Regions from separate parts of the Virgibacillus kekensis genome, predicted to be linked through region 2. Evidence: a T-box and tRNA genes for the amino acid it is inferred to sense, from the RefSeq annotation. Region 2 holds a T-box; the other holds one or more tRNA genes.
What was found. The T-box of region 2 lies ahead of glyQ (glycine--tRNA ligase subunit alpha). A T-box ahead of a tRNA ligase gene usually reads a tRNA of that ligase, here a tRNA-Gly.

Region 1 (6,889 bases), on a different contig from region 2:
ACTAATTAGGATGGGAAGCTTTTAATGTTACCCTTCTATAATTGGATTTTATTTCAAAGTTGATATAAATTGCGACATAGCTAGCTATGTTTATTTCCGCTTCGCGCAGTCGCTTTCCGCGGGCAACGCTTCAACTTCCTCGGAAGAAAACCACTTCCTGCGGGATTTTCAGCTGTTGCTTTTCCCGCAGGAGTCGACTGCCCTACGCTTCAATCATCAGCTATATCAGCGAAGGAAATACACGTAGACTCCTACGGGAAAGCGAAGACGTTGAGACCCCACAGCGAGCGTTCTTTGCGAGCGAGGAGGCTCAACGCGAGCCCGTGGAAAGCGTAGTGTATTTCCGGAGCGAAGCTTCGCCGTTATGTCGCATTTTATAGCTTATTTGAAGGCATGCTAACATAAAAATGCCCCCTTAAAGTAGAAGTTTTTTGTTTTTTAAACTGTCTACTTAAAAGGGAGCATATCATTTTATAGTTCGGATTTATGTTACTTATACACTTTCGTCCCAGCCTCAGACAACATGTTTGGCTATATTGGCGTCCTGTTCGTAGGCTTCCTGCAGCTGACGGGTGATTTTGCCAACATTGCCGTCAGCAATCACCGTATTATCCACTTTCGTGACAGGAAGTACTTCCGACGTACTGCTGGAAAGAAACATCTCATCGGCATCGCTAATGGATTCCAATTTAAATGCTTCCTCCACAAATGGAATCTTCAGATCCTCCGCGAATTTCTCAACACGCATACGAACACATCCATGCAGAATCCGGTGGGTGGCAGGATGAGTATAAATATTTCCGTCCTTAACCAGATAGATGTTCGATGAGCTGCATTCGGTCACGAGTCCATCTTCATGGAGGATTGCCTCATAGCACCCGTTTTCTTTAGCTTCCTGCTTTGCAAGAACGTTTGGGAGAAGGTTAAGACTCTTTATATAGCATTTCTTCCAACGGGTATCCTCTTGGGTAATCGTACTAACCCCTGTCTTAAGAAGGTCAGTTTTGCGGGGTAAATCTTGCATATACGCGTAAACGTTAGCCGGCACATCCCCAGGGAATACATGATCACGGGGAGCAGATCCACGGGAAGCCTGCATATAAAGCTTTCCATCACGTGTCATGGAATTTTTGTTAAGCATTTCAAGTAATAGATCAGTAATCTCTTCTTTTGAGAATGGGAGTTCAAGTTTAATAGCTTCTGCTGAACGGAATAGTCTATTTATGTGTTCCTCCAATAGATAATACTTACCATCATAGATGCGGATAACTTCATAAACACCATCACCAAACTGCAATCCACGTTCTTCAAAAGGGTATGTTAAATCCTCTCTTTGGATAAACTTGGTCTGTGCCAATATAATCGGGTATACATCCATATTTTCGCCTCCTCAGTATGATGATTATTTTAAAGTGTATTTAACTATATGTAAAACTTTTAATGAATAGTGATAATTATCACAGAAACTCTTTCGTATCTTAATTATAATTTTGATTAGAAACATAAGGGAGCTGTGGAAAATGGAACCTTTATTAGAGCGTTTGAACAAGCAAGAATATGATCTGCTTCTGGCAAATTCACACCAAAGGAAGGTACAAAAAGGGGTTCCTTTGTTTGAGGAAGGCGACCGTGCTGATAAGCTGTTCTTTATTCTGAAGGGAGAGGTGCGGGTGTACAAAAAACTCGGGGAGAATAAAGATTTGACTATTTTTATGCGTGGACTGAATGACGGGTTTGGAGAAATAGGTATCTTCAGTGGAAGCAGATATTCTAATACAGCAGAAACACAGTCTTCATGCCTATTATGTGAAATAGATAGGGATACAATTGAAAATATAATCACAGAAAATGGGGGGGATGGGCATCCAATTTACACGCTGGGTGGCGGAGTCCTTGGAGGCTAGCAATGCTAAAATACGAGATTATCTTGCATTTGGATCGGAAGGAGCAGTCGCTTCAGTTTTTGTCCGATATTCCAATATGCACGGAAAAGTAACGGGAAATGGAATTGAGATTACCGAACCAATCATGATTCGCGTTATAAGCAAGCACATTGCTGTCTCCCGGGAAACAGTCAGCCGGATTGTGAATAAATGGAAGGATCAAGGGATAATTGAAAACGAAAATAAAACTTTCACACTGAAAGACATGGACTATTTTAAGAAACTGCTGGTATGTGACAAATGCGGAGTCAATAATTGTGTGCTGTAATCGCCTCCCCTGAGCTCAGATGGAGCGTGCAGGGGACTTCGTTTAGTTGAGGAAGATTATGGGAGGTAAAAAAATTGTAGAAAATTGTTGCCACGATTTAATAGAGTTGTTATAATTAAAATCGTTCCCAAAAAAAGCGGATAATTTCAAGTGCGGGTGTAGTTTAGTGGCAAAACCTCAGCCTTCCAAGCTGATGATGTGGGTTCGATTCCCATCACCCGCTCCAATACATTACATACGTCTTAACGCAGTGTTTCGTAACCAGGATTTACGAAGCGTTGCGTTTTTTATTTTGTAACAAATCTGCGGTTCGCTTGAAGCGGCTGTTTTTTACATAGTATTCTTAAACAAGGATACAAACTGTGATGTAAGGGGTTGTGGCTATGAAAGAATTGATGCAGAAGTTAAAACAGCTAGATGGGAAAGGATATAAAGCATACAAAAGTGTGCAGGGTCACTACAAGTATAAAAATTTTAATTTACACTTGGATTATGTTCAGGGTGACCCGTTTGCTTCACCATCTAAGATTCGGGTTGTAATTCCAGCCGCAAAGCGCGAGGTTAAAAAGACCTGGCTAGAAACCGAGGCAAGGAAAACAGCTACAGAAGATATAATTGCCCGTAAAGTAGGGTCTGCAATCACGCAGGGAAACTTTTTTATAAAAGGGTCCGGGAAGAGTGGTCAGATTCTATTCGACAAACCTGGTCAGGAAGTTTTGGAACGCAGTGCAGTTCAGGTGAGTCCAGAATCAATGACCGTCTGTATATCAGTAGGCCTTCCCGCCAATGGACGGCGAATTAATGGACGTGAGGCAGAGAAGTTATTTTCCAGCGTGATTCCACAGGTTATTAATAACTCTGTGTTTAAAATTACCGATGAAGAGATTCAGAAGGCGACCCAATTGGCTGATCAGCAGGAAGCAATCCGGGCCGAAATGCAAACAAACGATTGGATTTCATTCATTGCGAATGGGTCAATATTGCCGCGGGAAAGCGGGATTAGCAATAGGCCTATGAAGAACGCGGTGGCTTTCAGAAGCCCCGCTGAGAATGAGGTGTCCATTAACATTCCGCACCGTGTTGAACCCGTGAAAGGAATGGCCATCAAGAGGGGCGTTACACTTATTGTAGGCGGAGGTTACCACGGAAAAAGTACAATTCTTCAAGCAATCGAGCGTGGGGTCTATTCGCATGTTGAAGGGGACGGACGGGGGTTTGTTCTGACAGATCGTGACGCAGTTAAAATCCGGGCGGAAGACGGACGAAAGGTAACTGGTGTTAATATTTCACCATTTATCAATAACCTGCCGCATAAACAGGATACCTCGTTTTTTTCAACAGAGAATGCCAGCGGAAGCACTTCACAGGCGGCAAACGTTATGGAGGCACTTGAAGTCGGGGCATCTACATTACTGATTGATGAAGATACGAGTGCGACGAATTTCATGATCCGTGACCATCGTATGCAGCAACTCGTGAAAAAAGATAAAGAACCGATTACACCGTTTATTGATCGAATTAAACAGATGAGCGACCAGCGTGGGGTTTCGACAATTTTAGTTATGGGCGGATCCGGTGATTATTTTGCCGTTGCCGATTCCGTGATCAAGATGGAGTCATATGTTCCGTATAATGTGACAGATGAGGCGCGCGATATCATGCGAAAGAATCCATTGGAACGTGATATGACAGCAGATCAATCATTCGGTGATGTAACCAAGCGGTCTTTTAAACAAAATTCCTTGCAGACCAAAAAAGGAAAGAATCATAAAACCCAGGCAAAGGGTCTTACAAAAATCATTATGGGACGAACCGATATATCGTTTGATGATACAGAGCAACTGGTGGATCCGTCTCAGACACGAATGATTGCTGAAATCATCCAGTATCTGGACAGAAATAGTGAACTTGGCGGAAAGTCACTGGCTGAATTACTTGATGATATTGAGCAGCAAATGGACCGGGATGGGCTGGCATCATTCACCGTGTTTAAAAACCAGCATCCAGGTGATATTGCCCGACCGCGCCGGTATGAAATTGCCGCAGTTCTGAACCGGATGCGGACAGCAAACGTGACACAAAAATAGGGAGGTTTACTGAATGGATAACGTTCAGCTGAAGCAGGACATCATTGACTACAGTAAAGAAATTGGCATAGATAAAATAGGGTTCGCTTCAGCTGACGTGTTCAGTGAGCTGAAGGAACGCTTACGTACACAGCAGTCTCTTGGCTACCAGTCTGGATTTGAAAAAGGGTCGATTGAGGAACGGACCGAGCCTGAGCGGTTACTGCCCGAGGCTAAATCAATTATTTCAATAGCCCTCGCGTACCCTTCAAGAATAAAAAATGCACCGAAAAGCAGCAAAGATGAACGGCGGGGTGTGTTCTGCCGTGCATCATGGGGTGTCGATTACCATGTGGTATTGCGCGAGAAATTGGAGAAGCTTAACACTTTTATAAAGGAAAAGATACCCGGTGCGTCGAATAAGGTAATGGTGGATACGGGAGAGCTGTCTGACCGGGCTGTTGCCGAACGTGCCGGAATAGGATTCAGTGGTAAGAATACCGCTATTATAACCCCGGAGTTTGGTTCCTACGTATATTTAGGAGAACTGATTACCAATATTCCGTTTGTTCCGGATAAACCGCTGGCCGATGGCTGTGGCTCTTGCACCAAATGTCTGGATGCATGTCCGACTGGAGCCCTTGTTCAAGGCGGACAATTGAATGCACAAAAATGCCTTGCGTTTCAGACACAGACGAAGGGGTTCCTTGATGATGAATACCGTTCCAAAATCGGTAACTTCATTTATGGGTTTGATACATGCCAGGTAGTTTGTCCGTATAATAAAAACGTTGATTTTCACTTGCATGAGGAGCTTGAGCCGGATCCCGATGTCGCCAAGCCAAAACTCAAACCTATGCTGCGGATGTCTAACCGGGAGTTCAAAAAAACTTTCGGCCATATAGCCGGTTCCTGGCGCGGGAAGAAACCATTGCAGCGTAACGCTCTGATTGCGCTTGCGCACTACCGGGACGAATCAGCGGTCGATGAGATTATCGAAGTCATGAATAACGATGTCCGTCCGGTGATAAGAGGTACTGCCGCATGGGCGCTTGGAAAAATAGGAACCGACGAAGCGTATCGTGCAATTCGGAAAGCAATGACAAAAGAAGAAGATGAACAGGTAATAGTCGAAATGGAAAAAGGACTTTGCTTTCAACAGGAATCGTCAGCTAGATAAGGCTTGACCTTTAATCTGGAAGGAGATCTGACATGAAACTTTATTATGATGAAATGGAAACACCTGTCGGCATATTGCTGCTGGTTAGTGATGGCGAAAAAATTGTCCGGATAGAATATGGTTCATTGGCGGATGTTGAAGAAAAAATGATGCGTTGGAGCAACCGTTATTTTGACAGTCCTGAATTTATCCGGGATGCTTCACACGTGGAGCATGCAAAACAAGAGCTTAACGAGTATTTTACTGGTGAGCGGAAACAGTTTACTTTTGACTTTTCTTTTTATGGTACGCCATTTCAGCAGGAAGTCTGGCAAGCACTTTTTACAGCAATAGAGTATGGAGAAACCAAAACGTATAAGGATGTCGCCGAAGCCATAGGGAGACCTAAAGCTGTCCGGGCGGTCGGTGGTGCCGTGAATAAAAATCCTTTTTCCATTGTGGTACCGTGTCATCGGGTGGTTGGAACTAATGGTAGCCTGACCGGATATAATGGTGGGTTGGATAAAAAAGAATATTTGCTGAAGCATGAAGTTAAATAAATGAAACATTTCGACAACTACCCCGTAGAATATACTAATCCATTTTGAAATGGGGTAGTTACCTTGAAAAAAGCATTCCGGATTAGTACTGCGGTCGCTTTATTAATATTTGTTATTGGGATAATAGTAGATCCCGTATTTTTCGCAAAGATTGAAATTGGTATCGGTATCTTTTTTTTATTGATTTCCATGTTAACGAGTGGAGTACTCGTTAGCGGTCCCCAGTTGCGGGCTAATTACCATACAGAAAATAAAGAGGAAAGAAGAAGCCGGGAGAAAGCCATGTTTACCTCAAGCGTGATTATGATTCCACATTTCCTCATCGGAGCACTTTTGTTTCTAATTTAAGCTGGTTGCTGTATTTTATAACTAAACAACTAATTTAAAATGCTTTGGACGAACATTCCTTCCATACAATGTAATGGAGGGGATTTTTTATGGACGAAATCAAAAAAACATGGCTGGATTTTTTTCAGAAAGAGGAGACTGAAGAGGAATGGTGGGAGCGGAAAAAAGCTGTATTCAGGGACAGGGATGCTGAAATTGTCAAAATTAGCGGAGAAGGCCACTTGTTTGAAAGAATGCGGCATTCGAATCAGAGTTTTTATCAATACTTACTCCATCTTTCTTTTTTGGTAAAGCAAAGAGGCCAGTTTATCAGGGAGGAACAGGTGGTTCCGTACCGTTTTCAGCTAAAGAATGGTAGGGTTACAGAACATCACGTTGTTGAACGACAAGATAGTACTAACGAGGAACCGACAATGAGCTCTGAAAACAAGAGAGACCCTGCGGAAACACGCTTTTCATACAACCGGCATGCAGCTGTTCAGTATGCTGAGCGCTGGTGGAACAGCTACAATCCTGCATACAGGAAGTTTGACGTCGACTGTACA
Region 2 (6,889 bases):
AATATCCTTCCGTACACTGGTAAGTATTACTATATTTTTGCACAAAAAAAGATTATAATACAAAAAAAGCAAAATTACCACTAAAATGCATTAGAAAAACTTGGCCCGCTGGTATTAATCCAACAGGACAAGTTTCAGGCATGGAAATTATTTGTTGCTATTTCTTTATCATTTGCATAATAGTGTTCGCTGTTTCTTCGACCGCTTTGTTGGATACATCAATGACTCTACATCCGATTTTATTCACGACGTCATTGAAATATTCAAGTTCCTGATGAATCCGTTCCATATTTGCATAGGTTGCCTGATCCCCAAGCCCCAAAGCACGAAGCCGTTCTCTTCGAATTTCATTCAGTTTCTCGGCACTAATCCTCAACCCGATACATCTTTCTGGGTCAACTTCGTATAATTCTTCCGGTGGGTCAACTTCGGGAACGATTGGCACGTTGGCAACCTTCAGCCGTTTGTGGGCAAGATATTGCGACAGCGGTGTTTTAGAGGTTCTGGAGACTCCTATTAGGATAATATCTGCTCGGGCTATTCCTCTTGGATCTCTGCCGTCATCGTATTTTACCGCAAATTCAATTGCTTCAATCCGCTTAAAATAATCTTCATCCAATTTATGTACCAATCCTGGTTCTAAACGAGGCTCATGATCAAACACACGCTTGAGAGAATCCATCATCGGTCCCATAATATCGATTACCTCGATATTGTATTCTTTAGCCCTGGTGTTCAGGTGCTTGCGTAATTCCGGGTCCACCAGTGTAAACCCGATTATGCCCTGTTTTTCTTTAACAAGCTGAATTGTTTCATCTATCGTTCCCTTGTCTTCAACGTATGGAACCCGCTGTATCTTATATTCTTCATTATTGAACTGACTCAATCCTGCTTTGATCACAAGCTCAGCAGTTTCCCCGACGGAATCAGATAAAACATAAACCAGTGGCTTAACACCCATATCTATGCTCCTCTCTTAAACTTGGTCATCTGTAATTAACTCAACAAACGCTTTGGTTATTGTGGTCTTTGTGATTCTACCGACTATTTCAAGCCCTTTTTCGGTCTCTTTAACAACGGGCAGCCCGTCAATCTGTTTATCGATCATCTTCTTAGCAGCATCAATCATCAGGTCCTCACGATAACAGATTGTAATATTAGGCATTCTGGTCATAATTATATGGACAGGAATATCATTCAAGTCCTGTTTTCCTATGCTCGCACGAAGTAAATCTTTCCTGGACAGAACTCCTGTCAGACACGAGCTGCCATCGACCACGAAAAGTGTACCCACATCCTCTAAAAACATGGTTGAAACCGCGTCATATACAGACGCGTCCTCTTTCACCACAATCGGAACCGACTGATATTCCTGTACCTTGAACGACTTGATTTTTTCTGTCAGCAGCTCGGTTCCTGTTTTTCCTGTATAGAAATAACCTACCCTGGGTCGCGCATCAAGAAATCCCGCCATTGTGAGAATAGCAAGATCGGGTCGTAGTGTCGCCCGTGTTAAATTAAGTTGTTCTGCAATATTTTCACCTGTTATCGGACCATTTTCTTTTACTATTTCAATTATCTGTTGTTGTCTGTTTGATAACTCCACTTTTTCACCACCAATCACTTTAATGTGACATACTATATTCTAATATTATAGCATTAAACAGCGTGAAAAAGAAAATAGTTATCAAATATCAAAAGTGTTGTTTCCATTCGACAAGGGATAAATCAGCAAAATCATTTATCAAATGAGCGATAGAATTAATTAGAGCAAGCCTGTTACGTTTTACCGATTCATCATCAGCCATGACCATATTATTTTCAAAGAAAGTATGAATCGGTTCAGCGAGTTTTCCAAGCTGATTTAATGCAGTACCTGCCTGCCGTTTCTCATTTGCTGCGTAATAAGGATCCTTAACCTCAAGATATGCTTCATACAAAGCCTTCTCGGATGGCGTTTCAAACAGATCGATGTCTACCTGTGTACGATCATCTGCTTTTTTAGCCAGATTAAGCACTCGCACAAGTGCTTCCTGAACAGGTTTAAAATCTGGATTATTTCGCTCTTCTGAAAGCACTTTTGCTTTAGCTGTAGCATACGAAATGACACCAATTTTCTCATGTAGTACGGATGAAATCACATCTTGTTCCACATCGGCTTCCTTCAGTAAATACGTAGCCCGGAGTTTAAAGAACTGCTCGATTTCCGCCATGGTCTCTGTAGATTTATCTTCTGTAAGGTGCTGATACATACCCTCGGTGAGACCCAATATACTTTCAAGCATTATATCCCATTCGAATTCGCGGAGGATTTTCAAGATGCCTGCTGCTTGTCGTCTAAGGCCATATGGATCCTGGGAACCTGTCGGAATGAGGCCAACAGTAATACAGCCGGTTATGGTATCAAGCTTATCAGCTATACTTATAATTGCACCGACTCTTGTTTGCGGAAGACTTCCATCTGCCTGTACAGGCATATAGTGCTCAGCAACAGCCTTTGCAGCTGTCTCAGCCTCCCCAAACTGTTTAGCATACGTTTCACCAATGACTCCCTGTAGTTCAGTAAACTCATTAACCATATTGGTAGGCAGGTCGAATTTACAGATTTCAGCGGCCCTGTTAACCAGGCCATTAGTTTCCTCATCGACATCCAGCTTCTGTGCAAGACGATTAGCGATTGATTTTATGCGCTCAACCTTGTCACTGATTGTGCCTAAATGTTTCTGGAAAACAATACGCTCCAGTTTTTCCAGATAGTAATCAATTGTATGTTTCTGATCCTCTTCAAAAAAGAATTGCGCATCGGCCAAACGGGCACGAAGAACTTTCTCATTCCCCTTTGTAACTGTCTCAATTGATTTAGCATCACCATTTCGGACACCAACGAAATGAGCAAGCAATTCACCTTCCTGGGATTTCACCGGAAAATACCGTTGATGTTCTTTCATCGACGTAATCAGGACATCGGATGGCAACTGAAGGAATGATTGATCAAATTCTCCGGCAAAAACTGTAGGGTATTCTACCAGGTTACGAACCTCGTTAAGCAGTTCTTCATCCACCGGGACACGGAAACCTTCTTCCTCTTCCAGTTGCTTGATCCCAAGCACAATCATTTCCTCGCGTTCTGCTGGATCAGCTATTACATACTCTTTCTTAAGTGCCTCCGTATACTGCACAGGCTCTGTAAGCGTAATCCGGTTTCCGAGAAATCGGTGACCAAATGTGTAATTGCTGGTTTTTACTCGTGCCACTTCAAAATCAATTGTATTTTCCCCGAATAATGCTGCTATCCAGCGGATTGGTCTGGCATAACGCAGACTCTGTTCCGCCCACCGCATGTTTTTAGGGAACTGCAGCGATTCAATGATTGACGCCAATTCCGGCAGCAATTCAACAGTTTCTTTTCCGATTATCTCTTTCTTCACAAAGATATAGCTCGTTCCTTTTAACTCTTTTGTGTAAATATCCTCTACCGTTTTACCTTGTCCCCTGGTAAATCCGATAGCTGCCTTAGACCAATTTCCTTCTTGATCCTTCGCAATCTTTTCGGCAGGACCTTTCACTTCTTCCTCAATGGATGTCTGTTCCTCTGCCACCCCTTTAAGCAGTACAGCAAGGCGCCGGGGAGTTGAAAATGAAGTTACCGATTCATAAGAAATACGAAGTTCTTCCAGCCATGCAGCAGTTTTTTTCTTAAGTTGTTTTTCTGCATCGTCGATAAACCGAGCCGGCAGTTCTTCAAGACCGATTTCCAAAAGCAAGTCTTTAGCCATTATTCCGCCTCCTTTTTAAGCATCGGAAAGCCTAAACGCTCTCGCTCCGCCACATATGTTTTCGCAATACTGCGTGCAAGATTACGAATTCTTGAAATATAACCTGTCCGTTCAGTTACCGAAATAACACCTTTAGCATCCAGAAGATTAAATGTATGTGAGCATTTTAGTACGTAATCATACGATGGAAAGACAAGTCCCTTCTCCATCGTGGCTTTTGCTTCCTTCTCATACATGGAAAACAGTTCAAAAAGCATGTCAGTGTCCGATTCTTCAAAAGTGTAGGTTGAGTGTTCGTATTCAGGTTGAAAAAAGATATCCCTAACGGTAACACCATTGGTCCATTCCAAATCGAATACATTTTCCTTGTCCTGAATATAGGAAGCCAGCCGCTCAATCCCATAAGTCAGTTCAACGGTTACCGGATTTGCTTCTAGCCCACCAATCTGCTGGAAGTATGTAAACTGGGTGATTTCCATCCCATCAAGCCACACTTCCCAACCAAGGCCAGCTGCACCCAGAGTAGGATTTTCCCAGTTATCTTCAACAAACCTTATATCATGTTCAAGCGGATTAATGCCAAGCGCCTTCAACGATTCAAGATACAGGTCCTGAATGTTATCGGGTGATGGCTTCATGATGACCTGAAATTGATGGTGCTGATAAAGCCGATTTGGGTTATGGCCATACCTTCCGTCAGCAGGACGCCTTGATGGCTCCACATATGCTACATTCCATGGTTCCGGCCCAAGGCTTCTAAGTAGGGTCATTGGTGACATGGTACCTGCGCCTTTTTCCACATCATACGCTTGCATCAATATGCAATTCTGATCAGACCAGTGCTTTTGTAACGTAAGAATCATTTCCTGAATTGTCATTTTTTATCCTCCATCTGGTTATAGTGATCAACAGTCCAAACAAATTAGAAAAAATCCGCATAGGGCTCGTCCATAACGAGCGTTGAAGTTTTTCTTATACTATCTTCCATAGAAACTTATAAATCCTGATAGTATTAGAAAAGTTGGCTTATCGCCAAGCTTCAATGGCGAAAGCCTTAGTTGCACTTATGCAGTAAGAAAGTATTTATACTCTCTTAACTGCTAAAAAAGTCCGTCCCTATGTCACATAAATGACATAGGGACGGACTTTCAGACCGCGGTTCCACCCTATTTGCCCATGAATTCATGGACCACTTTATACATCATGCTCAGGAGTGCCGTTCATTATAGTGCCATTATCCAGCTTTCACCATTCTGGACTCGCTTTGAATAGCTTACAATAATTACTGTTCTCCCTCATTGCAATCCTTTTAAATAGAAATATGTATGAAAATAATACTTTAACACATAAACATTGTCAAGATAATGGATCATTTCAACTTAGCCATCTGTTTTAAAAATCGTTTGGATTTCAGAAAAAATCCACCATACTGCTCATAATAGGCATCAATAATCTGCCGCAACAGACGAACGTTCTCCTGCTTCACTGAAATAGTTCCTACCCGCTCAAGCTCCACATTGAGGAAAATATTCAACAGCTTCGCGACATTATCCGGAAGACCAATTGCCTGTTCATCCAAATGCCTGCAACGTGTACAAAGCAGCCCGCCCTCTTGAATTGAGAATGCGAACGGAAAGTTTTTTTCTCCGCAGTTTATACATCTGTCCACTCCAGGCGCAAAGCCTCCTTTTCGAAATAATTTCAGTTCATACATCATAATCGGGATTTCGGAATCCGTGTGATCTGCAATCCACTTTAATGTCTGATAAAGCTGGTCAAATATATACATATCCGGAGACTGAGAGTCCGTTAGCTTGTCGGTAAGCTCCACTATATACGCCGCGTATGCTGTTTTTTCAATATCTTCCCGTACAGCCCGGATGGAATCTTTCACATCTCCCTGTTGTATGGTACTTAGACCTGAATTCACATAAACAAAAAATTCACCAAGTATGAATGGCTGCGTAACTGCAGCCATTCTACTTTTGGGTTTCTTGGCCCCGCGGGCGATAGCGGAGACCTTTCCCAGTTTATTAGTAAACAGTGTAACAATCTTATTGGATTCACCATAATCCCGTGTTTTAATTACGATACCTTCCATCTTTTCAAGCAACCAGTATCACCTTCTTTGATTATCCATTAAGAGTATACTTGCACTATAAATTTGTATCAAACGATGATACTCCTTGTTCATCCTGGTGGCCCTGTTCACTTAAATCAGGTTCTCGCTGTTCCAACTCTTTCAATAACAAATAGGTTTCAATGTTTCCTGTCTGACTGAATAATTTCCATGTAAAGTCGATCACAAGAAACCCCGCCTTTCTTTTTAGCATGTTTGAAAAAGTGCTTACTTATAGAATTTCCATAAGAGGTAAATCAATAAGTTTAAAAATTTACCAAGTCTAATACTCGTCACTGCGAAAACCGAATTCATTAAGCTGAGATTGCTTGTTGCGCCAATCTTTCTGTACTTTAACCCAAAGTTCCAAATAAACTTTTGTACCCAGTAATGCTTCAATATCTCTTCTCGCATTTTTACCGATATTTTTCAGCATGCTTCCCTGTTTTCCAATCAGAATGCCTTTTTGCGATTTTCGTTCTGTCACGATAGTAGCCTGAATAAACACCGAGTTTGATTCTCTGCTTTCAATGTTTTCAATAGCAACTGCAATCGAATGCGGTATTTCTTCCCTGGTAAGCTGTAGGGCCTTCTCACGGATAAGTTCACTGATAATAAACCGTTCAGGGTGATCCGTTACATGATCTTCGGGATAGTACTGAGGGCCATCCGGCATGTGGCTCTTCAAAACATCGACCAGATGATTGACATTGTTACCTTCAAGCGCAGATATCGGAATAATTTCTTCAAAATCATACATACCCTTATATTGCTCAATCAGAGGAAACAGCTCATCAGGATGAATTAAATCAATTTTATTGATAATTAGAAATACAGGGCGTTTAACCTGCTGAAGCCGATCAATAATATATTGATCCCCTCTTCCAAATCCCTCTTTAGCATTAATCATGAACAGAATTACATCCACTTCATTGAGCGTGTTTTCCGCTATTTTGACCATGAAATCTCCAAGACGATGTTTCGGTTTGTGGAT

Region 1: it encodes a tRNA-Gly, which carries the amino acid that the T-box ahead of glyQ (glycine--tRNA ligase subunit alpha) is inferred to sense. The anticodon was not compared.

What each region holds. Positions count from the first base shown of each region.
Region 1 is NZ_JBHSFU010000007.1:105,726-112,614, forward strand. Features, by position in the region: gene dat (D-amino-acid transaminase) at 515-1,378, opposite strand; gene ACFO3D_RS12870 (cyclic nucleotide-binding domain-containing protein) at 1,521-1,904, shown strand; gene ACFO3D_RS12875 (helix-turn-helix domain-containing protein) at 1,894-2,211, shown strand; tRNA gene ACFO3D_RS12880 (tRNA-Gly) at 2,364-2,437, shown strand; gene ACFO3D_RS12885 (ABC-ATPase domain-containing protein) at 2,595-4,298, shown strand; gene queG (tRNA epoxyqueuosine(34) reductase QueG) at 4,312-5,457, shown strand; gene ACFO3D_RS12895 (methylated-DNA--[protein]-cysteine S-methyltransferase) at 5,490-5,996, shown strand; gene ACFO3D_RS12900 (DUF5316 family protein) at 6,060-6,344, shown strand; gene ACFO3D_RS12905 (amidase domain-containing protein) at 6,434-6,889, shown strand, end outside.
Region 2 is NZ_JBHSFU010000006.1:123,728-130,616, forward strand. Features, by position in the region: gene ACFO3D_RS11555 (pyruvate, water dikinase regulatory protein) at 158-961, opposite strand; gene ACFO3D_RS11560 (helix-turn-helix transcriptional regulator) at 977-1,606, opposite strand; gene glyS (glycine--tRNA ligase subunit beta) at 1,695-3,776, opposite strand; gene glyQ (glycine--tRNA ligase subunit alpha) at 3,776-4,654, opposite strand; T-box leader at 4,910-5,084, opposite strand; gene recO (DNA repair protein RecO) at 5,146-5,889, opposite strand; gene ACFO3D_RS11580 (YqzL family protein) at 5,933-6,082, opposite strand; gene era (GTPase Era) at 6,179-6,889, opposite strand, start outside.